DNA from 4 places in the Pectobacterium punjabense genome. Region 3 is predicted to be linked to each of the others. Evidence: predicted binding sites of a transcription regulator. Region 3 holds the regulator's gene; each other region holds the start of a gene.
The links. The regulator PurR, encoded in region 3, represses purine synthesis genes. The targets are predictions, from matches to a motif close to CANGCAAACGTTTGCNTG.
Positions count from the first base shown of each region.

Region 1: E2566_RS17920 (nucleoside-specific channel-forming protein Tsx) is a predicted target of PurR. The motif match lies at 2,386-2,403, and genes of this name have one in related genera.
Region 2: rbsD (D-ribose pyranase) is a predicted target of PurR. The motif match lies at 3,137-3,154, and genes of this name have one in related genera.
Region 4: carA (glutamine-hydrolyzing carbamoyl-phosphate synthase small subunit) is a predicted target of PurR. The motif match lies at 2,986-3,003, and genes of this name have one in related genera.

Region 1 is NZ_CP038498.1:3,946,561-3,953,902, forward strand. It holds gene E2566_RS17905 (amino acid permease) at 1-621, shown strand, start outside; gene ampE (beta-lactamase regulator AmpE) at 702-1,556, opposite strand; gene ampD (1,6-anhydro-N-acetylmuramyl-L-alanine amidase AmpD) at 1,553-2,128, opposite strand; gene E2566_RS17920 (nucleoside-specific channel-forming protein Tsx) at 2,528-3,394, shown strand; gene nadC (carboxylating nicotinate-nucleotide diphosphorylase) at 3,539-4,429, shown strand; gene ppdD (prepilin peptidase-dependent pilin) at 4,755-5,201, shown strand; gene gspE (type II secretion system protein GspE) at 5,204-6,676, shown strand; gene hofC (protein transport protein HofC) at 6,673-7,342, shown strand, end outside.
Region 2 is NZ_CP038498.1:4,723,597-4,730,938, reverse strand. It holds gene kup (low affinity potassium transporter Kup) at 1-42, shown strand, start outside; gene qseC (quorum sensing histidine kinase QseC) at 202-1,551, opposite strand; gene qseB (quorum sensing response regulator transcription factor QseB) at 1,548-2,210, opposite strand; gene E2566_RS21385 (YgiW/YdeI family stress tolerance OB fold protein) at 2,455-2,850, shown strand; gene rbsD (D-ribose pyranase) at 3,167-3,586, shown strand; gene rbsA (ribose ABC transporter ATP-binding protein RbsA) at 3,594-5,099, shown strand; gene rbsC (ribose ABC transporter permease) at 5,107-6,075, shown strand; gene rbsB (ribose ABC transporter substrate-binding protein RbsB) at 6,101-6,988, shown strand; gene rbsK (ribokinase) at 7,060-7,342, shown strand, end outside.
Region 3 is NZ_CP038498.1:2,725,261-2,732,602, forward strand. It holds gene rnt (ribonuclease T) at 1-549, shown strand, start outside; gene E2566_RS12265 (Grx4 family monothiol glutaredoxin) at 657-1,007, opposite strand; gene E2566_RS12270 (C40 family peptidase) at 1,347-2,198, shown strand; gene cydH (cytochrome bd-I oxidase subunit CydH) at 2,288-2,377, opposite strand; gene purR (HTH-type transcriptional repressor PurR) at 2,770-3,795, shown strand; gene cfa (cyclopropane fatty acyl phospholipid synthase) at 4,112-5,263, shown strand; gene E2566_RS12290 (riboflavin synthase subunit alpha) at 5,325-5,960, opposite strand; gene E2566_RS12295 (MATE family efflux transporter) at 6,209-7,342, shown strand, end outside.
Region 4 is NZ_CP038498.1:4,033,625-4,040,966, forward strand. It holds gene carB (carbamoyl-phosphate synthase large subunit) at 1-1,600, opposite strand, end outside; gene carA (glutamine-hydrolyzing carbamoyl-phosphate synthase small subunit) at 1,615-2,763, opposite strand; gene dapB (4-hydroxy-tetrahydrodipicolinate reductase) at 3,209-4,030, opposite strand; gene ispH (4-hydroxy-3-methylbut-2-enyl diphosphate reductase) at 4,366-5,316, opposite strand; gene fkpB (FKBP-type peptidyl-prolyl cis-trans isomerase) at 5,297-5,770, opposite strand; gene lspA (signal peptidase II) at 5,770-6,285, opposite strand; gene ileS (isoleucine--tRNA ligase) at 6,282-7,342, opposite strand, start outside.

The sequences.
Region 1 (7,342 bases), 1.2 Mb from region 3:
TTCTATATCGGTTCACTTGCTATCCTGCTGTCACTTTATCCGTGGGGAAAAGTTGTAGAAGGCGGTAGCCCGTTCGTCATGATCTTCCATGAACTGAACAGCAACGTCGTAGCTACGGTACTGAACATCGTGGTATTGACCGCAGCACTGTCGGTTTACAACAGCTGTGTTTATTGCAACAGCCGCATGCTGTTCGGGTTAGCAAAACAGGGTAATGGCCCGAAAGTGCTGGAGACCGTCGATAGCCGTGGCGTACCGGTTGTCGCAATCGGTATTTCCGCACTGGCGACAGCACTCTGCGTGCTGATTAACTACCTTATTCCCGGCAAAGCATTCGAGCTATTAATGGCGTTGGTCGTGTCTGCTCTCGTGATTAACTGGGCGATGATCAGTCTGGCACACCTGAAGTTCCGTGCACAGAAGGACAAAGAAGGTACGGTGACCAAGTTTAAAGCGTTGCTGTATCCGCTGGGTAACTACCTCTGCCTGCTGTTCCTGGCGGGGATATTGGTCATCATGTTCCTGACGCCGGGCATTCAGATTTCCGTCATGCTGATCCCGGTCTGGCTGGTTATTCTGGGCGTGGGCTACTTCATCAAAAAGAAAAATCAGCTTAAGTAAACCTCTGCCTTAACCACATTTTCTCGATTCAATGGCCGACCTTGTCGGCCATTATTTTTCCTACCAACGCCCAACAAACATCAGACCAGCGCACCGTATATCGTCAGAAGCGCGACAACCACCACCAGCACCAGCGTCACTTTTTTCGCCAGCGTCACGGCGGCTTTGGGCGTTTCTACGGGCTCGCTATGGGATTCACGCGCCAGAGAAAATTGAGCCAACTGAGTTAACACCCAATATTGCGAACTGCGAGAGTCCCCTAGCGATGCGAACCAGGCAGGCAACGCTTTTTCACCATGTCCCAGCAACGCGTAAGCCGCACCAGCCAAACGAGCGGGAATCCAGTCGAGCCAATGCAACAAACGATCGACACCAGACTGCGCACGTTCCAGCGGCGTGTTATGCCGAGCAAGCCAGGTTTGTCTGGCGCGCAAAAACGCATACCCCACGAGTGCAACCGGCCCGTATGGTCCTGCGGCAACGAACCAAAACAGCGGAGCCAGATAAAACCGGAAATTTATCCATAGCAATGCATTTTGCAGCTCTTTTAGCTGCTCGCTTTCACCAGCACCAACGGGTAAACCGTGAATCAACGCCAGTTCCGCCGCCATTTCCCGGCTGGCATCCGCCTCGCCGCGCTGTGCGGCCTGCAAATAACGTCGATAGTGTTGGCGAATCTCACCCGCACCAATGCACATCAGGCTGATAACAATCCACAGCAAAAGAGAAATCAGGCCAAACAGAATGCCACTCGTTAGCCACAGCAGTCCCACCACAATTCCCATGCTGCATAACGTCAGGAACAGCGTTTGAAATAAAGAGGGAGAGGGAACGTGTCGGAATACAACGTCAAGCCGATGATCGATCTGCCAATGCTCCCCCTGTTTGAACAACCGTTCCCATGCCAGCGTAAGCAACAGTGTAAACAGCGTCATTGATCGAGACTCCCTTTGTTTTCTTTCCAGTTTTCTTGTAGCAGACGATGATAGCCGTCCCAGTCAAATGCCGGACCGGGATCGGTTTTACGGCCCGGAGCAATGTCGCTATGTCCGGTAATTCGAGACGGTGTAATAGGATAAGCCCGCATTAATAGGCGTGTAATCATAACCAGTGAGTGATACTGCTCCATGGTAAAAGGCAGCGTATCCGTACCTTCCAATTCAATACCAATAGAGAAATCATTACAGCGTTCACGACCTTCAAACACCGAAACACCGGCATGCCAGGCGCGCTGATCGAAAGACACATACTGCGTGGTTTGCCCATCGCGACGAATAAGGCAATGTGCCGCGACGCGTAAATGGGAAATATCGGCGAAATAAGGATGCGCAGTGGGGTCCAATGTCGCCGTAAACAGCTGGTCAATATACGGACCGCCAAACTCACCGGGCGGTAGGCTGATATTGTGAATCACCAGTAAGGAAGGCACCTCGTTATTCGGGCGACCATCATAATGCGGCGAAGGCGTGTGTGTAATGTCGGATAACCAGCCATTTTCCAAAAGCATCGGCGATAACCTCGCATCGTATCGTTTGCCGGCTGAATCAAGCGAAAAATCAATTGGAGCTAAAAGTCCTCGGCTCCAAGATACCATGTTTCACGTCATCCTATCTATCCAACTGGATATCAATAGATTTTACCGTTCGTTTTGTGATGTTTTAGCCATTTTCCTGCCTTTTTCGACTTTCACATCTTTTTTAGCAAGATAAAATCCCAATCTCATTGTGTGATTAAAGTCACATTACAAATGTAATAACACAATAAAAGGCAATCGTTTTCGTGCATTGCGTCTATTTTTACTTAAAATGCATGGCAAAATTATCTCCTGATTTTTTTTGATATTACCAAAATTTATTTTGCGGTCTTACGCTCGGCGTAAATAACGTCTAACACTATGGTACTTAACATGAAAAACACTTTCGCCGCAGGCACCTTGCTCGCACTGTCATGCTCAATGCCAGCTCTTGCCGACAGCAATAGCAATAAAGCTGAATACCTCTCCGACTGGTGGCACCAAAGCGTTAACGTCGTCGGCAGCGCCCATACGCGTTTCGGACCGCAACTGAACAGCACGACCTACCTGGAATATGAAGCATTTGCGCGTAAAGACTGGTTCGATTTCTACGGTTACGCCGATGCGCCTAAATTTTTTGGTGGCGATCCCGACAGCCGTGGCATTTGGGACAAAGGCTCCCCACTGTTTGTCGAGATCGAACCACGCTTCTCGATTGATAAACTGACGGGAGCTGACCTGAGCTTTGGTCCGTTTAAAGAGTGGTACATCGCCAATAACGTTATTTACGATCAGGGGCGCAACAGCGGTTCACGCCAAAGCACCTGGTACATGGGGTTAGGTACCGATATTGATACCGGTACCGACCTGTCGCTATCACTGAACGGTTATGCCAAATACCAATGGCAGAACTACGGCGCAGCGAACGAAAATGAGTGGGACGGCTACCGCGTAAAAGTGAAATACTCCTACCCGCTGGGCTCTCTGATGGGCGGTAACATCTCGTATATCAGCTTCACCAATTTTGATTTCGGTTCAGAACTACGTGATAAATCGAATTCAAGCCGCACTAACAACTCCATTGCCTCCAGTCATATTCTGGCACTGGGTTACGACCACTGGCACTACTCTTTCGTCGCACGCTATTTCCACAACGGTGGCCAATGGGCTGATGGCACAGAGCTCAATTTCGGCAAAGGTCCGTTTGAAGTGAAATCTACCGGTTGGGGCTATTACCTGGTCGTCGGTTACAACTTCTAAAATGACATCTCCTTTCCGGCGACCACGCATGTTCGCCGGAAAGTTAAAGAAAGTAATGCATTGAATTACAAAGGCTATTCATTCTGGATGTCCTGATATAAACAAGGTAGCATAGACCTCCGAATCCCCCTTCGGAGTTTTGTCATGTCAACGCGTCGCTACAGTCAGGAACAACGCCAGCAAGCCTTGCTCGCTCGTATTTCACAAGATATCCCCGCCAGCGTGCAACTGGCACTGCGTGAAGATTTAGGTGGCATCGTCGATGCTAATCAAGACATTACCGCTCTGCTGTTACCCGACAACGAGACCGTCAGCGCGCGTATTATCACGCGCGAAGCAGGCATATTCTGCGGTACGCGCTGGCTTGAAGAAGTCTTTTCTCAATTGGGCGACACGACAACGATCGTTTGGCACGTCGCCGATGGCGAGGCTATCACCCCCAATCAAACGCTGTGTGAGATCACGGGGCCTGCTAAACAGCTTCTGACCGGTGAGCGCACAGCGCTGAATTTCCTGCAAACGCTGTCCGGCGTCGCAACCGAAGTCAGCCGCTATGTTGCCGTCTTGCAGGGAACGCGCACTCGACTGCTGGATACCCGCAAGACGCTGCCGGGGCTGAGAACCGCACTGAAATACGCCGTATCATGCGGCGGTGGAGATAACCATCGTCTTGGCCTATCCGATGCCTTCCTGATTAAGGAAAACCATATCATCGCCGCTGGCTCAATCAAAAATGCGGTAGAAAAAGCACAGGCTTTGCGCAACGATGTTCCGGTAGAAGTTGAAGTCGAATCACTGAATGAGTTGCAGCAGGCGCTAGAGGCTGGTGCCGATATCATTATGCTGGATAATTTTAGTCTGGATAATATTCGGGAAGCGGTTGGCTTGGCACAAGGCCGTGCACTACTGGAAATATCCGGCAATGTCACGCTCGACACGCTACGTGGCTATGCAGAAACCGGCGTCGATTATATCTCGGTGGGCGCATTAACCAAGCACGTACAGGCACTGGATTTATCCATGCGCTTTATCTAATCGCTCCTCTATTTCTATCGGCGAGGTGCTATTTCGCACCTCGTTCACCTCTCTACATATCATTCTCTCGTACACCATCGTAACAACACAAACTACGAATCCCGCGCGGACTTCCTGTCCCAACAGCGTGAAAATTGCGTCTCTGCTCGCAAAAAACTTTCAATCCTCTGCAAGTCGCTAAAAACATGTCGTAGCGCCTTCCTGTTTCACATTTTCCTGCTCGTCAGCCTTCGCTCCCTTTCCTATGCTGCCGCCATCCGTATGGGTTTATGTACCGCAATATTTATGTGCCACAAAATTTATATGCAACAACAGGGAAATCAACATGACAACACAACAAGGATTCACACTGATTGAGCTGATGATCGTGATTGCGATCATTGCTATCCTCAGCGCCATTGGCGTCCCCGCCTATCAAGGTTATCTGCAAAAGGCGGCGCTCACAGACATGCTACAAACGATGGTGTCTTATAAAACGCCAGTCGATCTCTGCGGCCTGGAAAATGCGGCGTTTACGGCCTGCAACGCAGGTAATCAGGGAATTCCTGGTAGCAAATCTTCACGCTATGTCAGCGCCGTTAGCGTCGCCCAAGGGGTGATTACGCTCACTGGGCAATCTACTCTGCAAGGGCTACGCGTTATTCTGACGCCAACGTGGGATACCGAAACTGGTGCTTCACACTGGACGAAAAACTGTGCCACAGATAACGGCGCAGAGAGCCTGCAAGCCGCCTGTCAGGACGTTTTCCGTTTTGATAATACGGCGGGTTAATCATGACAGATTCGTCCTTCTCCTCCGAGCATACGCTCAGCGAGTTACAGACGCTGTGCCGGCGTTATCAGGCATTATTGCTCAGCATTGATGAACAAACGCTGTCGGTAGCCGTCACGACCTCCCCTTCGGCGGAAATGATTTCCGCACTGCGTTTTGCCAGCAATCGCCGCATTATGGTGGAACAGTGGCCGCAGGCCAGAATGGAACAACAGCTTAACCCCGTGAACGCCGTTGCCGAGCCAGTAGAAACCTACCATGCCAGTATTCATCACGCCAACGTAGGGCCGCAGGATCATGATGACGATTCCCCTGTTGCGCAATTTATCCATCAAACGCTACGCCTCGCCGTTCAGCGCCGCGCTTCTGATATCCACTTTGAGCCACAGCTAGACAGCTACCGTGTGCGGCTACGCATTGATGGTGTATTACAGGTAATATCCGCACCACCTCCAGAGCTGATAAGCCGAATTACCGCACGGCTAAAAATCATGGGTAAGTTGAATATCGCCGAACGACGGTTGCCGCAGGATGGTCAATTCAGCCTAACGTTGGATCAACAGCCCTACTCGTTACGTATCGCCACCCTCCCCGTGCAGCAGGGGGAAAAAGTCGTATTGCGTATTTTACAAACGCACCAACAGGAGTTGGCGCTGGACAAACTCGGTCTTGGCGAAAAAGCATTGCAGCAGGTTATCAGTGTGCTGAACGCCTCACAGGGAATGCTGCTAGTCACTGGTCCTACAGGGAGTGGTAAAACCGTGACGCTTTACAGCGCAATACGCTGGCTTAACGAGTGCAGTCGCAATATCTGTAGCGTGGAAGATCCGGTCGAAATTCCCTTACAGGGAATCAATCAAACGGCAATCAATCCCAAAGCGGAACTAGGCTTTGGGAGAATTTTACGTGCGCTGCTGCGACAAGATCCAGACGTCATTATGATTGGTGAAATCCGCGATGCTGAAACCGCTGAAATTGCGGTAAAAGCCGCACAAACGGGCCATCTGGTCATGTCCACGTTGCATACCAACTCTGCGGTCGAAACGCTAACTCGTCTCAATCACTTGGGCATTCCTGGATATCTGTTAGCTTCGGCGCTTAAACTCATCATCGCACAGCGGCTTGTGCGTCGACTATGCCCACACTGTAAAACCCAAGGAGAACCGCTACTCTCACTGCCAAAAAATATATGGCAAGGACCACTGAACCATTGGCAGGCCAGCGGTTGCAGCCACTGCTTCTCTGGTTACTATGGTCGTGTCGCGCTCTATGAATTACTCCCCATCACGCCAGATTTTCAGGCTGCATTAGCAGGCAACGCCAGCATTGGGGAATTATCTGCCCTATCGCAAGACTCTGGTTTTCCGACACTGCTGGCTGCGGGGCTCGAACGGATCAACGATGGCCTAACCTCACTTGTTGAAGTCTATCGTGTTGTCGGCGATGAGTGGTCTATGAATCAGGAGATACAATGAAGTTAGCGCGCTTATATCATTGGCAGGCAATCACATCCGAGGGCGAATTTGCTAACGGCACACTGATTAGCACGCACCGCCAGCACGCCTATGCCAACTTGATTGCCCAAGGCTACCAGCCGCTCATCGTAAAGGCTGGCCATTATCTGTCACCCCGCTACTGGAAACGCGAACAGCTAGGTGAGTTAATCAAACAGCTTGCGGCTCTACTACAAGCTGGATTGCCTCTGCTGGAAGCATTAAAATTGGTGTCAGAGCAGCATGAGCGCCCCGGTTGGCGCTGCATATTACGCGACGTTCGCACTCATGTTGCTCAGGGAAATTCGCTGTCTGAGGCATTGCACGGCTATCCTCATATTTTTCCCGTTCTGTATCGATCCCTCATTGCCGTCGGCGAATTGACGGGAAAACTAGATATATGCTGCCTACAGCTAGCTCAACAACAAGAGAAGCAGTCCAGACTGCAACAAAAAGTTATCAAGGCGCTACGCTATCCCTGTTTTGTTTTGCTCATTGCAATGCTGGTCAGCATGATGATGTTGCTGCTGGTTCTACCCGAATTCGCAACACTCTACTCCTCGTTCAATACGCCGTTGCCGTGGTTTACTCGGCAGTTACTTCATCTAGCCGATCTCCTCGCTGGCTACGGGTTCCTTGGGCTATTGC
Region 2 (7,342 bases), 2.0 Mb from region 3:
CCGAACAGGCTGATCGAACTGGGGATACAGGTCGAGATTTAAGTGATCTCTTTGTACTCGCTATCATTAACACGTATGCAGCGACTCGTTGTTGGTTATTAGGGAAACACGGGGATGAGGTTCCCGCAGGGATACCTCGCCCCGTGGTCGACCGTATATCTCGATCTTATCCCAACACCTGAACGTAACATCCTACAGCTTCTACCAGTTAACCGACACAATCAGCCCGCCTTCGGGCTGATTGATGAATGTAACCCGCATGTGATGCAGCGTGGCGATGTTGTTCACGATGGAAATTCCCAGACCGCTGCCAGATTTTTCCTGCCCTGGTGGGCGATAAAAACGCTCGCCGATTCTTGCCAACGCTTCATCGCTGATGCCCGGTCCGCTATCGGCTACCTTAAATCCACGTTCCGTCAGCGTCAGATTTACCGTCCCCCCCTCATTGCTGTAGCGGATGGCGTTATCCAATAGATTGCGCACTAGCAGCGTTAGCAGCAGCGGATGACCCTGCCGGATAACCTGAGTATCCGGTAAGTCCAGCGTGAGTTCGATACCTGCGGTTTGCGCCGTGTGGTAATGCGCGATCACCGCCTGTTGCAGGAGTTCATTGAACTGGACGGGGTGCATCCCTTCGGGAGACGATTCGGCATCCAGTCGCGACAGCGTCAGGAGCTGATCTACCAGCCGGGTGGCGCGATCGATACCTTTATCCAGATTCATTAATGCATGGCGACGCATGGCCTCATCGTCATGCGCTAACTGTGCGACTTCGGTTTGAACTTTCAGCGCCGCTAGCGGGCTACGCAGTTCGTGAGCGGCATCGGAGGTAAAACGGCGTTCCCGAACCAGCATGTCGCTGATACGGGAAAACAGATGGTTTAATGCGTTAATCAGCGGGCGAACTTCTTGCGGGATGTGCTGCGTTGCCAGCGGGGTGCTGTCATCGGGGGAACGCTGCTGAAGCTCAGCGGCAATTTGTTTTAGCGGCGAGAGTTCGCGTGTTACCAGCCAGAACAGCAGCGCCAGCATGATCGGTAGCGCAAACAGCCAGGGCATCAGGTTGGTTTTTACAATATCCAACGCCATATCCTGACGGTATTCCCATTCCTGACCCACCGCAATCACATAACGATTATCCTCCGTCGTCAGCCAGACGATGCGCCATGTGTCGTTATCATCGCGCAGTTTGCCGTCGGTGAAGCCGTTGTGCTTATAGTCAAAAATGAAATCTTTGCCGTTCTCACCGTCGTTCAACACCATTTTCCCATCGTGGGTAAACATGGCGAAGGCCAGTGCATCATCATCCTGTTTACCTCGGTCTTTATGTACCAGACTTTTGGTCTTGGGCAGAGAAGTTGATTGGATTCGCAATTCATCGGGATTCATGGTGGCCAGACGTTTGGCAAACAACATTTGCTGGGTATCAAAGAGTTCATTGATGTTATGGCGCGTTTGAGACCACGAAAGCAGACTGGCTACGCCCCAGCACATCACTGTCAACAGCGTAAAACCCGCAACCAGGCGTAAACGCAGGCTGAGTCGGTTCATGGTGCGTCCCCCAGAATATAGCCAATGCCATGTACGGTACGGATAAACCCGCTGCCCAGTTTTTTGCGCAGGTGGTGGATATGCACTTCGACCGCGTTGCTAGAGACATCATCATCCCACCCGTAGAGCTTTTCTTCTAACTGCACACGTGTGAGTACGCGGTTGGGATTGAGCAAAAATAGTTCCAGCAGCGCCAGTTCGCGGGATTTTAATATGAGAGGCGCGTTGTTAAGCGTGACGCTCCGAGAGCCTGGCTCAAGGGAAACTGAGCCGTGCGTTAATGTGGGTTGGAGCTGACCGTGACGGCGGCGAATCAGTGCCTGTAGGCGAGCGGCGACTTCCGTTAGTGCAAAGGGCTTACATAAATAATCATCGGCACCCTGTTGCAACCCTTCCACGCGTTGTTCCAGCGCATCGCGGGCGGTCAGAATCAACACCGGTTCATCATGTCCAGCCTGACGCCATTGGCGTAGGATATCCATCCCATCCATACCCGGCAGGCTGAGATCGAGCACCACCGCATCATAAGGGGCGGCCTTTAATGCGGCAGCACCCGCTTTACCTTCCGTAAACCAGTCAATACTAAAGCCCAGTTTGGTCAACCCTGCTTTTAGACCATCACCGATCAGGCGATCGTCTTCAATTAACAATATTCTCATGGCCGCCTCGCAGGGAATGTACCGCTGTCGTATTTACGCCTTTCCCGGTTTTATACGAAATCGTGGGGTGATGTGTACAGGACAAATCGCTGAAATCGGGCGATTTCGGCAAGATAAAAAAATAAAAATGCAAAGGATGACTCCTTAAGATTCTGTTAAGAACGGTTTGTTTTAATCCTTCTCGAAGACCGATTACTCCCGCAGGTTGACTGCGAAACGACAGGCAAAATAAGGAAGGTAAAATATGAAAAAAGCAGCTGCGTTATTCGCCATTACCGCTCTGGTTTCTGCACCCGTATTTGCTGCACAAAGCGGCGGTGGTTTCGTTAACCCGGAAACGCCTGCGGTTGGCACACATAAAGGGGGATTCATCGATTCACAGAACACCCTCACCACGGTAGCTAAGGCTAAAGATCTGCGTGACGACAGTTGGGTTACGCTGAGTGGCAATATTGAAAAACGGATTGGTGATGAGAACTATCTGTTCCGCGATGCGACGGGCACGATAGAAGTTGAAATCGATCACAAGCGTTGGAATGGTCAGATGATTTCGCCCACGGATAAAGTGGAAATCCAGGGTGAGTTGGATAAAGACTTCAATTCAGTCGAGCTGGATGTGAAGCAGATCCGTAAACTCTAATCTGTTATCTTCAATTGTCGAATGGCGGGCTATTTCCCGCCATCTCTCTATTTATCAACTATCTACGTCCGTCATTTTTCACGTTGCCAGCATTTATTCACACAAGCGATCGGCTTGGTTAAGCTCATCGAGATACCTTCCTTTGCCATCTTCCTGAAACCTGAATTATCTAGGGTAGATAACCACATTATGTTGTCTTTATTTTTTGTTAGCGAAACGTTTCGATAGTGATCACATTTTTTTTATTTCTTCATTGCCTTTCTCTCTTCTTTTTCTAGAATATTATCAGCGAAACGTTTCGCTGGTGGGGTGAGAGATGAAAAAAGCAGCATTATTGAATTCAGATATTTCTTCCGTGATTGCTCGGCTGGGGCACACCGATAGCCTTGTTGTTGGTGATGCTGGTTTACCGATTCCAGAAACGACGACCCGTATCGATCTGGCGTTGACGCACAATGTGCCAACGTTTTTGCAGGTGGTTAATGTTGTCACCAGTGAAATGCAGGTCGAGGCCGCTATTCTGGCGGAAGAGATGATTGAAAAGAACCCCGCGGTCCATGACGCGTTACTCGATCAATTGAAGCAACTTGAACAACACCAGGGAAACTCAATTGCATTGCACTATGTCAGCCATGAAGAATTTAAAACCCAAAGCGGCAAAAGCCGGGCCATCATTCGCAGCGGAGAGTGTTCACCGTATGCCAATGTCATCCTTTGTGCTGGCGTAACGTTCTGAGGTATCAATGCAACCTTTACTGCAACTGCAAGGCATCACGAAATCTTTTCCGGGCGTTAAAGCGCTTTCCGGTGCGGCACTCAATGTCTACCCGGGAAAAGTGATGGCGTTGGTGGGCGAGAACGGTGCGGGCAAGTCCACCATGATGAAAGTCCTGACCGGGATTTATCGTAAAGATGCCGGCAGCATCCATTTTCTGGGGCAAGAGGTGGATTTCAACGGGCCGAAAGCGTCTCAGGAAGCAGGTATCGGTATTATCCATCAGGAGCTTAACCTGATTCCCCAGCTCACGATTGCCGAGAATATCTTCCTCGGTCGTGAGTTTACCAACCGTTTCGGGCGAATTGATTGGAACAAGATGTATGCTGAAGCCGATAAACTGCTGAAACGCCTTAATTTGCGCTATGACAGTCGCCGTATGGTGGGGGATTTATCGATTGGCGATCAGCAAATGGTGGAAATTGCCAAAGTACTGAGCTTTGAATCGAAAGTCATCATTATGGATGAACCCACCGATGCCCTGACCGATACCGAAACCGCTTCGTTATTCAGTGTGATCAAAGAGCTGCAATCTCAGGGATGTGGCATCGTTTATATTTCCCACCGTTTGAAAGAAATCTTCGAAATCTGCGATGACATTACCGTTTTCCGCGATGGTCAGTTTATCGGCGAGTGTCCGGTAAGCGACTTACAGGAAGATACGCTGATTGAAATGATGGTAGGGCGCAAGCTGGAAGATCAGTACCCACGCTCAAATAAAGCGCCGGGAGAGGTTCGCCTTAAGGTGCAGAACCTGTCTGGACCTGGCGTAGACAACGTTAGCTTTACGGTACGGAAAGGTGAAATCCTGGGTGTCGCAGGGCTGATGGGCGCGGGTCGAACTGAACTGATGAAGATTCTCTACGGTGCGCTACCACGTACTGGCGGCAATGTGACGCTTGATGGCCGTGACGTGGTGACCCGTAAACCGCAGGATGGTTTAGCCAACGGCATCGTTTATATCTCTGAAGATCGCAAGCGAGATGGTCTGGTGCTGGGCATGTCGGTAAAAGAAAACATGTCGTTAACCGCACTGCGCTATTTCAGCCATGCTGGTGGTCGTCTCAAACACGCCGAAGAACAGTTGGCGGTCGCTGACTTTATTCGCTTGTTCAACGTTAAAACGCCTTCTATGACGCAGCCTATCGGCCTGCTTTCCGGTGGTAATCAGCAAAAAGTGGCGATTGCCCGTGGCCTGATGACGCGCCCGAATGTCTTGATCCTTGATGAGCCAACGCGTGGCGTTGATGTGGGGGCGAAGAAAGAAATTTATCAGCTAATCAATCAATTCAAAGAAGAAGGGTTGAGCATCATATTGGTGTCATCCGAAATGCCCGAAGTCTTGGGAATGAGCGATCGCATCATTGTGATGCATGAAGGGCGCTTAAGCGGTGATTTCCCGATTGAGCAAGCAACCCAGGAAGCACTGATGGCTGCGGCCGTTGGTAAGCAATACGGCGCAAAGCAGGAGTAAGTCAGACATGAGTTCTCAATCTATCGCGGCAAAACGCTGGTTCAGCAAAGAGTGGTTACTGGAGCAAAAATCGCTGATCGCGCTCCTGATCCTGATTGCGGTTGTTTCCGCCATGAGCCCTAACTTTTTCACCTTGAATAACCTGTTCAATATTCTCCAGCAGACATCGGTAAACGCCATTATGGCTGTCGGTATGACGCTGGTGATTTTGACCTCGGGAATCGACTTGTCGGTGGGCTCACTGTTGGCGCTGACTGGTGCCGTCGCGGCTTCCATTGTTGGGCTTGAAGTGAATGCGCTGGTGGCAGTATTTGGTGCGCTGGCACTGGGGGCACTGATTGGCGCAGGCACGGGTATCATTGTTTCTAAAGGCAAAGTGCAGGCATTTATCGCTACGCTGGTCATGATGTTGTTACTGCGCGGCGTGACAATGGTTTATACCAACGGTAGCCCGGTTAATACGGGTTTTTCCGACGTGGCAGATGCTTTTGGCTGGTTCGGTATCGGTCGTCCGTTGGGGATTCCGACGCCAATCTGGATCATGGCTATCGTCTTCGCCGCGACCTGGTACATGCTGCACCATACGCGCCTGGGGCGTTATATCTATGCGCTGGGTGGTAATGAATCCGCAACCCGCTTATCCGGTATCAGCGTTGATAAAATCAAGATTATTGTCTATTCCCTGTGCGGGCTGCTGTCTGCCCTGGCGGGAATTATTGAAGTTGCACGTTTATCCTCTGCACAGCCTACAGCGGGTACAGGGTATGAACTGGATGCCATTGCAGCAGTGGTATTGGGCGGCACCAGTCTGGCAGGAGGCAAGGGGCGTATTGTTGGCACGTTGATCGGCGCACTTATCCTTGGTTTCCTCAACAATGGACTGAATTTATTAGGTGTTTCTTCTTACTACCAAATGATTGTCAAAGCAGTCGTCATTTTGCTGGCGGTTCTGGTAGATAACAAAAGCAGTAAATAACCTTCATTCACACAGGAATTGAGTTATGAATATGAAAAAGCTGGCTACTCTGGTTTCCGCTGTTGCGCTGAGCGCGACTGTCAGTGCTAATGCCTTGGCCAAAGATACGGTTGCTCTGGTGGTTTCTACGCTGAATAACCCGTTCTTTGTTTCTATGAAAGAGGGGGCGCAGAAAGAAGCTGACAAACTGGGCTATGAGTTGATTGTGCTGGATTCTCAGAATAACCCTGCGAAAGAACTGGCTAACGTTCAGGATTTAACGGTCCGTGGCACCAAAGTATTGCTGATCAACCCGACTGACTCTGATGCAGTAGGCAATGCGATTAAAATGGCTAATCAGGCAAAAATCCCGGTCATTACGCTGGACCGTGTCGCTAGCAGTGGTGAAGTCGTAAGCCACGTTGCTTCTGATAACGCTTTCGGCGGTAAAGTTGCCGGTGATTTCATTGCCAAGAAATTGGGTGAAGGTGCCAAGGTGATTCAGTTGGAAGGGATCGCAGGAACCTCTGCTGCGCGTGAGCGTGGGGCGGGTTTCATGAAATCTGCTGAGAAAAATAAATTCGCTATGCTGGCAAGCCAACCTGCTGATTTCGATCGTACTAAAGGGTTGAACGTGATGCAGAACCTGCTGACCGCACACCCTGACGTTCAGGCGGTATTTGCTCAGAACGATGAAATGGCGTTAGGTGCACTGCGTGCATTACAAACCGCAGGCAAGACAGATGTGCTGGTTGTGGGCTTTGACGGTACCCAAGATGGTGTGAAAGCCGTTGAGTCAGGCAAGCTGGCAGCAACGGTGGCTCAGCGTCCAGACCAGATCGGTGTAATCGGCATCGAAACGGCTGCGAAAGTGCTGAAAGGTGAAAAAACGCAGGCCATCATTCCAGTTGACCTGAAGCTGGTCGCTAAATAAGTAAAGAATAAAGCAGGGCTCGCGCCACCCGTTTGTGGTGGCGCATTATTAACGTAGCGGGATTCGACATAATGAAAACGGGTAAGCTGGTGGTGCTGGGCAGTATTAACGCTGACCATATTCTCAATCTTGAGCAATTTCCCCGCCCGGGCGAAACGGTGATCGGTGAACAATATAGTGTCGCTTTCGGCGGGAAAGGCGCTAATCAGGCCGTTGCCGCTGGCCGAAGTGGTGCGGATATCGCCTTTATTGCCTGCGTCGGAGAAGATGATATCGGCGCTCGCATTTGTCAGCAGCTCTCCAAGGACAATATTGATGTTTCTGCCGTTGAGGCTATCTCCGGGGAAACAACGG
Region 3 (7,342 bases):
GTAACATTAAAAATGGATCAAGACGGTTGGTTACAGCCAGATGAAACGCTACATTTTCACATTGAGCCATTCGAAGGCGCGATTCTGGAACCTGCGGCACTGGCGTTCAACGGCATTGACCCCACCAACCCGCTACGTGGTGCGGTGAGCGAATACGATGCGCTGCACGAAATTTTCAAAGTCGTGCGTAAAGGGATTAAAGATCAGGGCTGTAACCGTGCGATTATCGTGGCACATAATGCCACCTTCGATCACAGCTTTATGGCAGCGGCAGCGGATCGTTGTAGCCTGAAACGTAACCCGTTCCATCCTTTCGCCACATTCGATACCGCCGCCCTTAGCGGACTGGTTTTAGGCCAAACGGTTCTGGCTAAAGCCTGTATTACCGCTGGCATTGCGTTTGATTCCAGCCAGGCGCACTCCGCGCTGTATGACACCAATCAGACCGCGTTATTGTTCTGTGAGTTGGTTAACCGCTGGAAACGTCTGGGAGGATGGCCGCTTGCGCTGGAAGAAAGCTCTCTCGAAGATACATCAGCCGAAGACTAAGAAAACGCGAAAGCTAATCGTAAAAAAACGGGTGCCATAGCACCCGCTGGGAATATTCACGCTCGCATCATAACCGTACTGAGATTGTTATTGCGTGTGGTGCAACATTACTCCTGATCGGCCTGCTGCGCTTTGTATTTATCAGCCGTTTCTTTGATCAGCTGTTGCAGTTCGCCACGCTGAAACATTTCAACCACGATATCACAACCGCCAACCAGTTCCCCATCCACCCACAGCTGTGGGAATGTCGGCCAGTTCGCGTATTTCGGCAGTTCAGCTCGAATATCCGGGTTCTGTAAAATATCAACATAAGCAAAACGTTCGCCACATGAAGACAATGCCTGGACGGTCTGTGCAGAAAAACCGCAGCTTGGCAATTTTGGGGAACCTTTCATGTACAGCAGAATCGGGTTTTCAGCAATTTGGCGCTGAATTTTTTCAATTGTCGGTGTCGTCATCTTCTTGCTTCCTTAAACCTATAGGATGGCTAACGTCCAAAACGCTAGCCATGAGTCGCCGTCAAAGTGTTACGACAGCGACATTGACTCAATGATATTGTACCGATGCCAATAGCCACAAAAAAACGCCATTTTTTGTAGGGTTATTTTTCTACTGATTATTCATCATTGATGAAATCAACGCCAGAAAACGCTGATAAATCAGACGAAAAAACAACTATTAACGTTTTTTCACTATTCTGTATGAATAAAGCGGCCATGCCCACTTTTTTATGACGCCGTTTTCAGGAATACTGTGCGGATTGAGCGAGTTAAGGATTATGTTCGGTCACTTTTATTATGCGCTTATTTATTACTCTTTTTATATTATTTTTCAGTAACCTATCCCTGAACGTCGTTCAGGCTGCGCCGCATACCCCGCATTCTACGCCGAAGAAAAGCGCCGTTGAAGAAACGAATAAGAAAAGCCGTCAAACAAAGGGTAATGCTAAGTCACCAGCGCCAATCAAAAGCAAAAAGCCAGAACCTGCCACCGTCAGCAATAAATCCAAACCCCGTACGGCTAACAAACCGGTAGAAAAGAAGCCATCCCGGACGCAAAGCAGCACACCTGCGCTAGTGAAAAAAAACCTTAAAAAGCTGAAGCCTGAAGACGACAGGCAGACCATTGCACAGGCCAGAGTCAAAACCGGGCTGAAGAAGACAGCACTCAAAGGAAAAGTGGATAAAAATCCAGCGCCCACAGAAAAGGGCATGACACTGAGCGCAGCGCATAAAAAACGCTATCAACACGCCAAAACGACCGCAATGAATAAACTGATGAGCCAGATCGGTAAACCTTACCACTGGGGCGGATCGTCTCCTTTTACTGGTTTCGACTGTAGCGGGCTGGTCTATTACGCCTATAAAGACGTCGTTAAGATCCAAATCCCTCGTACCGCGAACGAAATGTACCATCTGCGTGATGCCGCGCCGATTAAAAAGAGTGAGCTGGAAAGTGGCGACCTGGTCTTTTTCCGCATCAACAATCGTGGGGCTGCCGATCACGTCGGGGTGTATCTGGGGGAAGGCAAATTTATCCAGTCACCGCGTACAGGTTCAGATATTCGTATCAGCAAGCTAAGTGAAGATTATTGGCAGGAGCACTATGTTGGGGCGCGTCGCGTGGTGACGCCACAGACCATTCGTTAAGCGATAGCACGCCGAACAGAAGCGTATTCAGACACGTTTTGTGCAATAAACCTGTCTGAATACCTAACCTGCGCAAAAAGCACTGAAGGTTAGTTCAACACCGCAATGAAACTAAACGCGATGATCACAGCCAACGAGCCAACCGTTGTCAGCAAAGACATCTTCAGATCTGTATCCATAAACCACTCCTTATTAGCAAACAAATTTCATCTGAAACTTCATCTGAAAAAAAAGACACCATCATTCACAGCCGAACCCACGTAGACAGTTAAAGCTACAAATAATAGGGTTATTACGATTCTTTCATAATTCTAGCGAAAAATCTCCGACGGATGCATCACTAATAGTATAAATTAGCCCTTTCACTTTCATGATAAATCGGACACAATCCGCTGTTTATGAAAGCGCTGCGTGCCAGTCGAAAAACGTCAAGCCAGATCCCTTCGGTATAACATTCGGCATTCTCCTTCTGAAATCCTGTTTTTTAGCTTAGAAGAAGAACTTTAAACGTAGGCAAACGATTAACAATATACTTACGTCTGTAACAGGTAAGTTCAGGAGTCATTTTTAGATGGCAACGATTAAAGATGTGGCAAAACGTGCTGGCGTTTCCACCACAACCGTATCGCACGTGATCAATAAAACACGTTTCGTCGCCGAAGAGACTAAGGCAGCCGTCAGGGCAGCAATCAAGGAATTGCACTATTCGCCTAGCGCCGTCGCCCGCAGCCTCAAAGTTAATCACACCAAATCTATCGGCTTGCTGGCTACATCCAGCGAAGCGCCCTATTTCGCCGAGATCATTGAAGCGGTCGAAAACAGCTGTTATGCCAAAGGCTACACGCTGGTACTGTGTAATTCTCATAACGATATCGGCAAACAACGCGCTTATCTCTCGATGCTGGCGCAAAAACGCGTCGACGGTCTGCTTGTGATGTGTGCCGAGTACCCGCCAGAGTTATTGGGCATGCTGGAAGATTATCGCAGCATTCCCATGGTCGTCATGGACTGGGGCCAAATGCACAGCGATTTCACCGATACCATCATCGATAACGCCTTTGAGGGCGGCTATATGGCAGGCCGCTATCTGATTGAACGCGGCCATCGGGATATTGGTGCCATCCCCGGAATACAAGAGCGCAACACGGGTAACGGGCGCTACCTTGGCTTTTTAAAAGCCTTAAAAGAAGCCGACATTACCGTACGCGACGAATGGGTCGTGCGGGGCGATTTCGAACCGGAATCCGGCTACAAAGCCATGCATCAGATCCTCGCACAGAAACAGCGGCCAACGGCCGTATTCTGCGGCGGCGATATCATGGCAATGGGTGCTATTTGTGCGGCTGACGAACTGGGTTTGCGCGTGCCACAGGATATTTCGGTGATCGGTTATGACAACGTGCGCCACGCGCGTTTCTTTACGCCTGCGCTGACCACCATCCACCAGCCAAAGGAGCGTCTGGGACAGTCCGCTTTCGCGATGCTGCTGGATCGCATTACCAGTAAGCGGGAAGATGCACACGTCATTGAAGTGCACCCAACGCTGATTGAACGTCGCTCAGTTGCCGACGGCCCGTTCCTCGATTACCGCCGCTAACCTCGGCGACTCAACATAGACCGATTTTTCTTATTCCCACCCGCTTTCCTTGTCTGCTTCAGCCAATTTCCTTGTGTGCTGGCTGAAGCAGATTTAAACTGAAAACTGCGTTTCACTTTCACTGATAAAACCCAGAATAGCGATAGCCGCACGTAAGCGGATACGCGTTCTTCTTGCCTATAAGCGCATTAACTACCTGCTTATTAGCGCATTTCTTCTTCCTTTTTCTCTGGTGACAGCTGGTACATCATCTGCGGTAAGTGCTGTCCAGGTATGTTTTTCCATACTTTCACACGTGAAAAATTTAGGAGACATGATGGGTACACCTTATGCGAAAGAGCAGCATAGCCATACCACGCCCTGGTTGAAAATCATGCAAGACAGGTTGAATACGGCGGGTATCACTATTAACGGCACTCGCCCTTTTGATATCTGCGTTAACCACCCTGGTTTTTTTAAACGCGTCTTGCGGGAAGGTTCGCTGGGATTAGGGGAGAGCTATATGGACGGATGGTGGGAGTGTGAACGGCTGGATATGTTTTTCCATCTTGTCCTACGTGCAGGGCTAAAGGACACACTCCCTCGCCGTTTGCACGATCTTATGCGAATCGCCACTGCCCGCATCACGAATTTGCAATCCCGCCGACGCTCTCGAGTCGTCGGCGAATTGCATTACGATCTGGGTAATGACCTTTTTTCCCTCATGTTGGACCCTTACATGCAATATTCCTGTGCCTACTGGAAACAGGCACAAACGCTGGAACACGCGCAGGAAGATAAACTCACGATGATTTGTGAAAAACTCCAGCTTAAACCCGGCATGACACTGCTGGATATCGGCTGTGGCTGGGGCGGGCTTGCTGAGTTCGCGGCGCGTCGCTACGGGGTTTCCGTTTACGGTATCACCATTTCCCGAAAACAGCAGACGCTGGCACAACAGCGCTGCCTGGGACTGGATGTCATCATCAAACTACAGGATTACCGCGATCTCGATCGGCACTTTGACCGCGCGGTGTCAGTAGGTATGTTTGAACACGTAGGGCCACGCAACTATGATAACTACTTTCGTATTGTACGCCGCAGCCTAAAGCCCAATGGGCTGTTCCTGCTGCATACTATCGGTGCTAATTCAACCGATTCACGCCTCGATCCCTGGATTCATAAATACATCTTCCCCAACGGCTGCATTCCATCCGTTGTGCACATTGCGCAGGCGAGTGAGCCTGACATGGTGATGGAAGATTGGCACAATTTCGGTGTTGATTACGATCGCACATTAATGGCATGGCATACGCGCTTTCAACAAGGATGGCCGCAGCTTGCCACACACTACTCTGAACGTTTTCGTCGGATGTTCAGCTACTATTTGAATGCGTGTGCCGGAGCATTCAGAGCAAGAGAGCTTCAGCTCTGGCAGATCGTCTTCAGCAGGGATGGAATAGACGGCGGGTTGCGTGTTTCTCGCTAACAGAAAAGAAAAAACCGGACGATGTTGCTCGTCCGGTTTACAAAAAATAGGGAATGCAGCATTACTCTTCTTTACCGAGGTCGTTCACCTGTTTACTGGCTAACACGCGCTCGACGGTATCCACCACGGCCTGTGTTTGCGGGTCGATCTCAATATTGATGCGATTGCCCAAACGCTTCAGCCCCAACGTTGTGCGGTTCAGCGTTTCTGGAATTAAATGCACACAGAAGCGCCCGCGGGTCACCTCGCCCACCGTCAGGCTGATACCGTCAATCCCGACAAAACCTTTATGCAGCACGTATTTCATCAGCGCTTCATCTGCCAGACGGAACCAAATTTGATGGTTGTTCTCTGAAACCTGAATCTTGACCACTTCCGCCGTACACATAATGTGGCCCGACATCACATGTCCACCGATCTCATCACCGAATTTCGCCGCCCGCTCAATATTCACGACATCGCCTTCATGAATATCACCCAGATTCGTTAGCCGCAGCGTTTCTTTCATGAGATCAAAACTGACACGATCGCCATCAATAGCCGTCACCGTCAGGCAACAGCCGTTGTGCGCCACCGATGCACCGAGCGCGAGCCCTGGCAACAGGTCGGGAGGAAGTTGAATAACGTGAGTACGAAAATTGGATTTTTCTTCAATTGACACCACAGGTGCGGTGCCCTGAACAATACCGGTAAACATGCGGTTTGCCTCTTAAAAACAAAGAAATGACGCTGTGCAGTGTGCACGATATTCCACGGAAAACCAAACCGGAATACCGAACGTCAAACGCTATCGAAACCGCAGCGTAACAAAAAGAATATATTCTCTTTCATGCTGGTTTACTTTTATTAAGTCGTTACAATAACACGCTCATTTTGTTCTTGACGTTTTTCACATCCAAATTATTCATCCCGCTAGCAAAATTAAGTCATTCAAGGAAGGTATCCGTGCAACAGTATCTGACAGAAGCGCGTAAATTATCGGCGCTTGCTGTTCCTGTCATTATTGCGCAAGTGTCCCAAACATCAATGGGGGTGGTTGACACCATCATGGCAGGTGCTTATAGCGCCACCGATATGGCCGCCGTCGCAGTCGGGACGTCGATTTGGCTACCCGCCATTCTTTTCGGCCACGGTCTGCTGTTGGCGTTAACGCCTGTTGTTGCACAGCTCAACGGTTCCGGCCGTCGCGATCGCATCTCTCATCAGGTACGACAATCTTTTTTCCTGGCCGCCATTATTTCTCTGCTGACAATGTTGGTGCTGTATCAGGGGGAATATGCTATCAATCTGATGAGCGACGATTCGCCGGAACTCGCAGCAAAAGCCATCGGCTATCTGCATGCATTGCTGTGGGGCGTTCCTGGCTATCTGTTCTACCAGGTGTTGCGCTGCCAGTGTGAGGGGCTATCAAAAACCTATCCCGGCATGATGATTGGATTCATTGGGCTGTTAATCAATATCCCGATTAACTATATCTTTATCCACGGTAAATTTGGCATGCCCGAACTGGGTGGCGTAGGCTGCGGTGTAGCTACTGCATCGGTTTACTGGATCATGATGCTGTTGATGATGTTTTATACCCGACGCGCCGCCTGGCTACGCGATATCCGCCTTCATCGCCCGACATTCCGGCCGGATTTTACCGTACTCAAACGACTGTTTGGCCTCGGTTTACCCATCGCGCTAGCCCTGCTTTTTGAAGTGACCCTGTTTGCGGTGGTGGCGTTGTTGGTGCTACCGCTAGGTGTCGTTGATGTGGCCGGTCACCAGATTGCCCTGAATTTTAGTTCACTGATGTTCGTTCTCCCACTTTCGGTTGGCGTCGCCACGACCATTCGCGTCGGACACCGTTTAGGGGAAGGATCGGTTGAAAACGCCCGCATTGCCGCGCACACCGGCATCATGGCCGGTGTGGCGTTAGCCAGCTGTACGGCAATTTTTACCACGCTACTGCGTGAGCCTATCGCCCTGCTCTACAATCAGGACCCTCTGGTGGTCGCAATGGCTTCTCAGCTCATGCTTTTAGCCGCCGTTTATCAAATATCCGATGCGGTTCAGGCTATCGGCAGCGGTGTACTG
Region 4 (7,342 bases), 1.3 Mb from region 3:
CCGCACAGGTGTCGACGCGCTTATAGACCGGATGCAGGTCGAATTTATCGCGCAGCTTGCGAATTTCGCTTTCTGCCACGCCAGCCAGCTTCGCCAGACGCGCATCGGCAAAGCCTTTACGCTTCAGCGTGCGCAGGAATTCTGCATCCAGCGCGGTAGCGCCTTTCTCTGCAACCTGCTCTTCCAAACGAACCAGCTCTTCAATCTGCACCAGGAACCAGCGATCGACGTTGGTCAGGTTAAACACGCCATCGACGGACATCCCCGCGCGGAAGGCATCGGCGATGTACCAGATACGCTCGGCACCGGCATCTTTCAGCTCGCGGCGGATTTTGGTCAGCGCTTCTGGATCGTCTAGATCCACTTTCGGATCGAAGCCCGTTGCGCCCACTTCCAGGCCACGCAGCGCTTTCTGCAAGGATTCCTGCTGCGTGCGACCAATCGCCATCACTTCACCCACAGATTTCATCTGCGTGGTCAGACGATCGTTGGCACCCGCGAATTTTTCGAAGTTGAAGCGCGGAATCTTGGTCACAACGTAGTCGATAGCAGGTTCGAAGGACGCTGGCGTACGACCACCCGTGATGTCATTCATCAGCTCATCGAGCGTGTAGCCTACAGCCAACTTGGCCGCGATTTTCGCGATCGGGAAGCCCGTTGCTTTAGACGCCAGCGCGGAAGAACGTGATACGCGTGGGTTCATTTCGATCACGATCAGGCGACCCGTTTTCGGGTTTACCGAGAACTGAACGTTGGAGCCACCCGTTTCTACACCGATTTCACGCAGTACCGCCATCGAGGCGTTACGCATGATTTGATATTCTTTATCGGTCAGCGTTTGCGCTGGTGCAACGGTGATGGAGTCACCGGTGTGGATACCCATCGCATCAAAGTTTTCGATGGAGCAGACGATGATGCAGTTGTCGTTCTTATCACGCACCACTTCCATCTCATACTCTTTCCAACCAATCAGCGATTCATCGATCAGCAGCTCTTTGGTTGGCGAAAGATCCAGCCCACGTTCACAGATCTCTTCGAACTCTTCGCGGTTGTAAGCGATGCCGCCACCGGTGCCGCCCATCGTAAAGGAAGGACGAATAATGCACGGGAAGCCGACGTCAGCCGCGACAGCCAGCGCTTCTTCCATATTATGTGCAATACCAGAACGCGCCGTGTCCAGACCGATTTTCTTCATCGCGACGTCGAAACGGCGGCGATCTTCTGCTTTATCAATCGCGTCTGCCGTTGCACCAATCATGGTGACGCCGAACTCGGCCAGCACACCCTGGCGTTCCAGCTCCAGCGCACAGTTCAGCGCGGTCTGGCCGCCCATCGTCGGCAGCACCGCGTCTGGACGCTCTTTTTCAATAATTTTACGCACCACTTCCCAGTGAATTGGCTCGATGTAAGTTGCATCGGCCATTTCAGGGTCGGTCATAATGGTTGCTGGGTTGGAGTTCACCAGAATAACGCGGTAACCCTCTTCACGTAGCGCTTTACACGCCTGTGCACCCGAGTAGTCAAACTCACACGCCTGGCCGATAACAATCGGGCCTGCGCCCAGAATCAGGATGCTTTTAATATCTGTACGTTTTGGCATTTTCTCGCTCCTGATTATTTAGCTGAAGAACGGTAAGTCTGAATCAAGTCAATAAAGTGGTCGAACAGCGGCGCGGCATCGTGCGGGCCAGGGCTGGCTTCTGGATGCCCCTGGAAGCTAAACGCCGGTTTGTCAGTACGGTGAATTCCCTGAACCGTGTGGTCAAACAAGGATTTATGCGTGACGCGCAGCGTGTCCGGCAGGTTATTTTCATCCACCGCAAAGCCGTGGTTCTGTGCGGTGATCATCACACAGTTGTTATCCAGATCTTTTACTGGATGGTTGCCGCCGTGGTGACCCAGCTTCATTTTGATGGTCTTCGCACCGCTCGCCAATGCCAGCAGTTGGTGACCAAGGCAGATACCGAACACCGGAATATCCGTTTCCAGGAAGGTTTTGATCGCGCGAATCGCATAGTCACACGGTTCCGGGTCGCCCGGGCCGTTAGAGAGGAAAATACCGTCTGGATTAAGCTTCAGTACGTCTGAAGCAGACGTTTGCGCCGGAACAACCGTCAGGCGACAACCGCGATCTACTAGCATACGTAAAATGTTGCGTTTCACGCCATAATCATAAGCCACTACGTGGTAAGGCAACTCACTCTCGTTTTTCGCCGCAGGCAATTCGCCTTCCAGCGTCCAGCTTCCCTGTAACCAGCTGTAGCTTTCCGTCGTCGTCACTTCTTTTGCCAGATCCATCCCCTTCAGCCCTGGAAAGGCTTTCGCTTTCTCCAGTGCGACGGCAGCATCCGGTGCATCGCCCGCGATGATGCAGCCATTCTGTGCGCCTTTTTCACGCAGCAGACGGGTCAGTTTACGGGTGTCGATGTCGGCGATGGCAACGATGTTGTTGCGTTTGAGGTATTCAGACAGGCTTCCTTCACTACGGTAGTTGCTGGCAATCAGAGGTAAATCGCGAATAACCAGACCTTGAGCCTGTACAGAGGGGGATTCTTCATCGTTGGCATTAGCGCCGACATTACCGATATGGGGATAAGTGAGAGTGACAATCTGGCGGGAATAGGAAGGATCAGTAAGGATTTCTTGATAACCGGTCATCGACGTATTGAAGACCACTTCCCCCACTGCCGATCCTTCTGCCCCAATGGCCCGACCGTGGAATTGGGTTCCGTCTTCCAGAACCAATAGCGCTGACTTAATCAAAACACCCTCCAAGGAATAAACAATCACGTTATTTGCATATTAATTCAGATTCGAGCCACTAAATCAATGCAAAAACTACCTGTAAGGCCAATTTTTGGCAAATTGGGCGCATTTTAATGATGGTCTTCCCAATTGTCTACCCAAACCGCTTTTTTTCTCTTATTTTTATGCTTTCCGAAATAAATAACCGCCCACTGACGTAAAAAGCCGTATCAACTTAGACAGGTAAACGGTTGCGAGACAATTTTGTTAAAATCAGGGTAACAAATCACCAGCAAAGGACATTTAGGCAGTGGGGAAGGTAAACCATCACGAAAAAAGAGAATAAAACCCAAATAAAAACCGGTGATAACAACAAAAACAAACCAAAAACATGAAAATAAAGGTGAGAACAAAAAAACCCACCTTTTTCATAAAGATATTTTTTTATAAAAAAAATAAAGTACTACAAATCATCCAAAGAAAGCACATCTCTCATATCAAAAAGACCAGATTCCTTCGCACCAATCCAAATAGCCGCTCTTACGGCACCATTAGCAAATGTCATACGGCTAGAAGCCTTGTGGGTAATCTCAACGCGCTCACCAATATCAGCAAACATCGCCGTATGCTCACCGACAATGTCACCCGCCCGCACGGTAGCAAAACCAATGCTTTTAGGATCGCGTTCTCCCGTATGACCTTCACGCGCGTAAACGGCGCAGGACTTCAGATCGCGTCCCAGCGCATCAGCAATCGCTTCGCCCATCGCCAACGCGGTGCCAGACGGCGCATCCACTTTGTGGCGGTGATGTGCTTCAATGATTTCGATGTCAGTATAGTCGCCCATGACCTTGGCTGCTTTTTCCAGCAGTTTCAGCATGACATTGACGCCAACGCTGAAGTTCGCCGCAAACACAATCCCGATATCCTGTGCAGCCAGCTTAATCGCCGCCTTACCTGCGTCATCAAAGCCGGTTGTCCCAATAATCATGCCCTTACGATGCTGACGGCAAAATGCCAGATGCGCGAGCGTCCCTTCTGGTCGGGTGAAGTCGATCAAAATATCGAAATCATTCTGCACGGCATCCAGGTTTTCATTCACGGTGATACCGTTTTTACCCAGCCCTGCCAGCTCACCAGCATCACTTCCGATCAGGGACGAGCCAGAACGTTCGAGTGCCGCGCCCAGTACCACACCGTCCATTTGCTCAACAGCCTGAATTAGCTGACGCCCCATACGGCCGCCCGCACCAACCACCGCAATACGGATGGATGAATCTTTCATAATGCCTCTCTCTTTTTGATCCTGACGACATAAAAATAACATCAGGTTAACGGGCGCTGCGCACTATCGCCAGCGGATTTACCGCCAGATTAGAAAATACTGTTTGAAGCCGCAGAAAATCAGCAAAACTGTCTAGCTACAGCCAGCAGAATCGCATCTGAAAGCGATGAAAAGCCTTAAAGCGTTTGAAGACAAGCAGAAACGTTCAGAAATAAACCATACGTGATAACGCATAAAAATTCATTTTTATGCATTAACACTTTCATGAATGAATACAAGGAGAGATAGAGACGGGAATAACAGCGATAGAGCCGAAGCCCTATCGCAGAAACAGACTAATCGATCTGTTTAACTTCAACGCGCAGCTCTTTCGGTACTTCAAAGACGATGTTTTCTTCACGCCCTTGCATTTCAACCGCAACCTTGCCGCCTAATTCTTTCAGGCGCTGAATCACCTGTTGAACCAAAATATCCGGTGCCGATGCCCCTGCGGTGACGCCAACCTGCGCAACGCCCGTTACCCATGATTCCTGGATATCTTCGGCTGCATCAATCAGATAAGCTGCTTTCCCGGCTCTTTGAGCCAATTCAGCAAGGCGGTTGGAGTTTGAGGAGTTTTTAGACCCCACAACAAAAACAACATCCGCTTTATCCGACAAATGACGAACCGCTTCCTGACGATTGGTCGTTGCATAACAGATATCATCTTTACGCGGGCCCACAATCTGCGGGAAACGCTCGCGCAACGCATCAATTACCGCATAGGTATCATCAACAGAAAGCGTGGTTTGCGTCATAAAACACAGATTAGTTTCATCTTTTACGCGTAACTGCCAGACATCCTCAGGGGACTCGACCAGATACATGCCGCCATCCGCATTGCTGTACTGCCCCATCGTTCCCTCAACCTCGGGGTGCCCAGCATGCCCGATCAGAATGGCTTCTACGCCTTTCTTACTGGCCCTGGCAACTTCCATATGCACCTTGGTTACCAAAGGACAGGTCGCATCGAATACCGTCAGGTCGCGGTTTTTGGCTTCATTACGTACCGCTTGCGAAACACCATGTGCCGAAAAAATCAGAATCGCACCATCCGGCACATCTTCGATCTGCTCAATAAAGATCGCGCCGCGTTCGCGTAAGCCATTAACCACATAGCGATTATGTACCACTTCATGACGAACGTAGATCGGCGTACCAAAAAGCTCCAGCGCACGTTCCACTATGCTGATAGCACGATCGACACCGGCACAGAAGCCGCGTGGATTAGCCAGCAGAATCTGCATGTGATGCCTCCTGTTGTACGGGATCGATGTCCAGCACTTCAAGATCGAAGGTAATCGCCTGACCGGATAAAGGATGGTTGAAATCCACCGTGACAGACTCTTCAGTCACATCACGGATAATCCCCGGCATATCATTCCCAGCGACGCCGCTGAACAGCATGATGGTGCCAACATCCGGCACGCCGGTCTGGGCAAAATCACGACGTAAGAAGAACTGGATCAGGTTCGGGTTGGTCGGTCCAAAGGCTGACTCCGGCGGCAGCGTAAACTTGCGTTTATCACCACGCTTCAACCCCAACAGATGTTGTTCCAGCGCGTCAGACAGGCTACCGTCACCAAGACGAAACAGCGCAGGCTTGCCGCGCTCACGCGTGGATTCAGCCGCAGAGCCATCCTCCAGCGTCAGAATAAAATGCACCAGCAGCGCGCTGCTGTGCTGCACAGTCTCAGACATCAGTGACCCTTTTGCTTAACGGTATCAGTATCATCATGCGTACTGAAAAACCCTTCCAGTACGATGAGCGCCGCACCAATACAGATGGCGGTATCGGCCAAATTAAACGTGGCAAAGTGCCAGTCACCGACATAGAAGTCGATAAAATCGACGACAAATCCGTGCCATGTCCGGTCAAACAGATTGCCCAATGCACCGCCGATAATCAGCGAATAGGCGATGTTATTTAGCTTCTGCTTGACGTTGCCACGATACATCATCACCAGCAGCGCAACCACGATAGCAATCGCGATACCAGCAAAGAACCAACGTTGCCAACCGCCTTTATCCGCCAGGAAGCTGAATGCTGCGCCGTAGTTACGGGCGTAATGCAGATTCAGAGAAGGCATCACTGGTACCGTATCTCCCAGCGCAAAGTGGGCAAGAATCCACTGCTTGCTGCCAAGGTCGATAACTAAAACCAGTAGCGCCAGCCAGAGCCAGCGCAATCCGCTCGAACAGATTTTATTCATCAGACAAATTTACGCTCTTCGCCATTACCGCCCACGTTAGTCGCACAGCGACCACACACTTCAGGATGCTCGGCATTGCTACCAATATCCGTCTCGTAATGCCAGCAGCGTGGACACTTGTGCCCTTCTGCCTCACTTAAGGCAATTTTCAGTCCGGTGAGTTCCGTTGCCTGTGCGCTATCCGGCGCATTTTCATAACGTTCTACTCGCGCTTTTGACGTCAACAGCGCAAAGTGCAGTTCCTGCTGTAGCCGGTTCAGCTTGTCTGCCAGATTAGCATCGGCGTACAGCGTGACGGAAGCTTCCAGCGAGCCACCGATGCGCTTATCATTACGCGCCTGCTCAATGACTTTGTTCACTTCGCTACGTACTTTCAGGATATCCGCCCAGAACGTATCGTTCATCGTTTCAGAAGCATCCAGCGCAAACAGACCGTCATACCACTCTTCGGTAAACACGTACTGCGCACGTTCGCCCGGCAGGTAGCTCCAAATTTCATCCGCAGTGAAGGACATAATCGGTGCCATCCAGCGTACCAGCGCTTCTGAGATATGGTATAGCGCAGTCTGGCAGCTACGACGTGCAACACTGTCGCTTTTTGCCGTGTACTGACGATCTTTAATGATGTCCAGATAGAACGAGCCCATTTCGATTGAGCAGAACTGCATCAGGCGCTGTACCACACGGTGGAAATCGTAGCTTTCATAGGCTTCGAGGATCTCGTCCTGCGCCGCTTTCGCACAGCCAACCGCCCAACGATCCAGCACCACCATCTCTTCCGGTTTTACAATATCTTTCTGCGGATCAAACCCATTCAGGTTCGCCAGCAAGAAACGCGCAGTGTTACGAATACGGCGGTAGGCATCGGCGGAACGTTTCAGGATCTCATCGGATACGGCGATTTCACCAGAGTAATCCGTTGAGCCGATCCACAGGCGCAGAATGTCAGCGCCCAGCTTGTTCGTCACGTCCTGCGGGCTAACGGTATTCCCGATCGACTTGGACATCTTACGACCCTGACCATCAACGGTGAAACCGTGGGTCAACACCTGACGGTAAG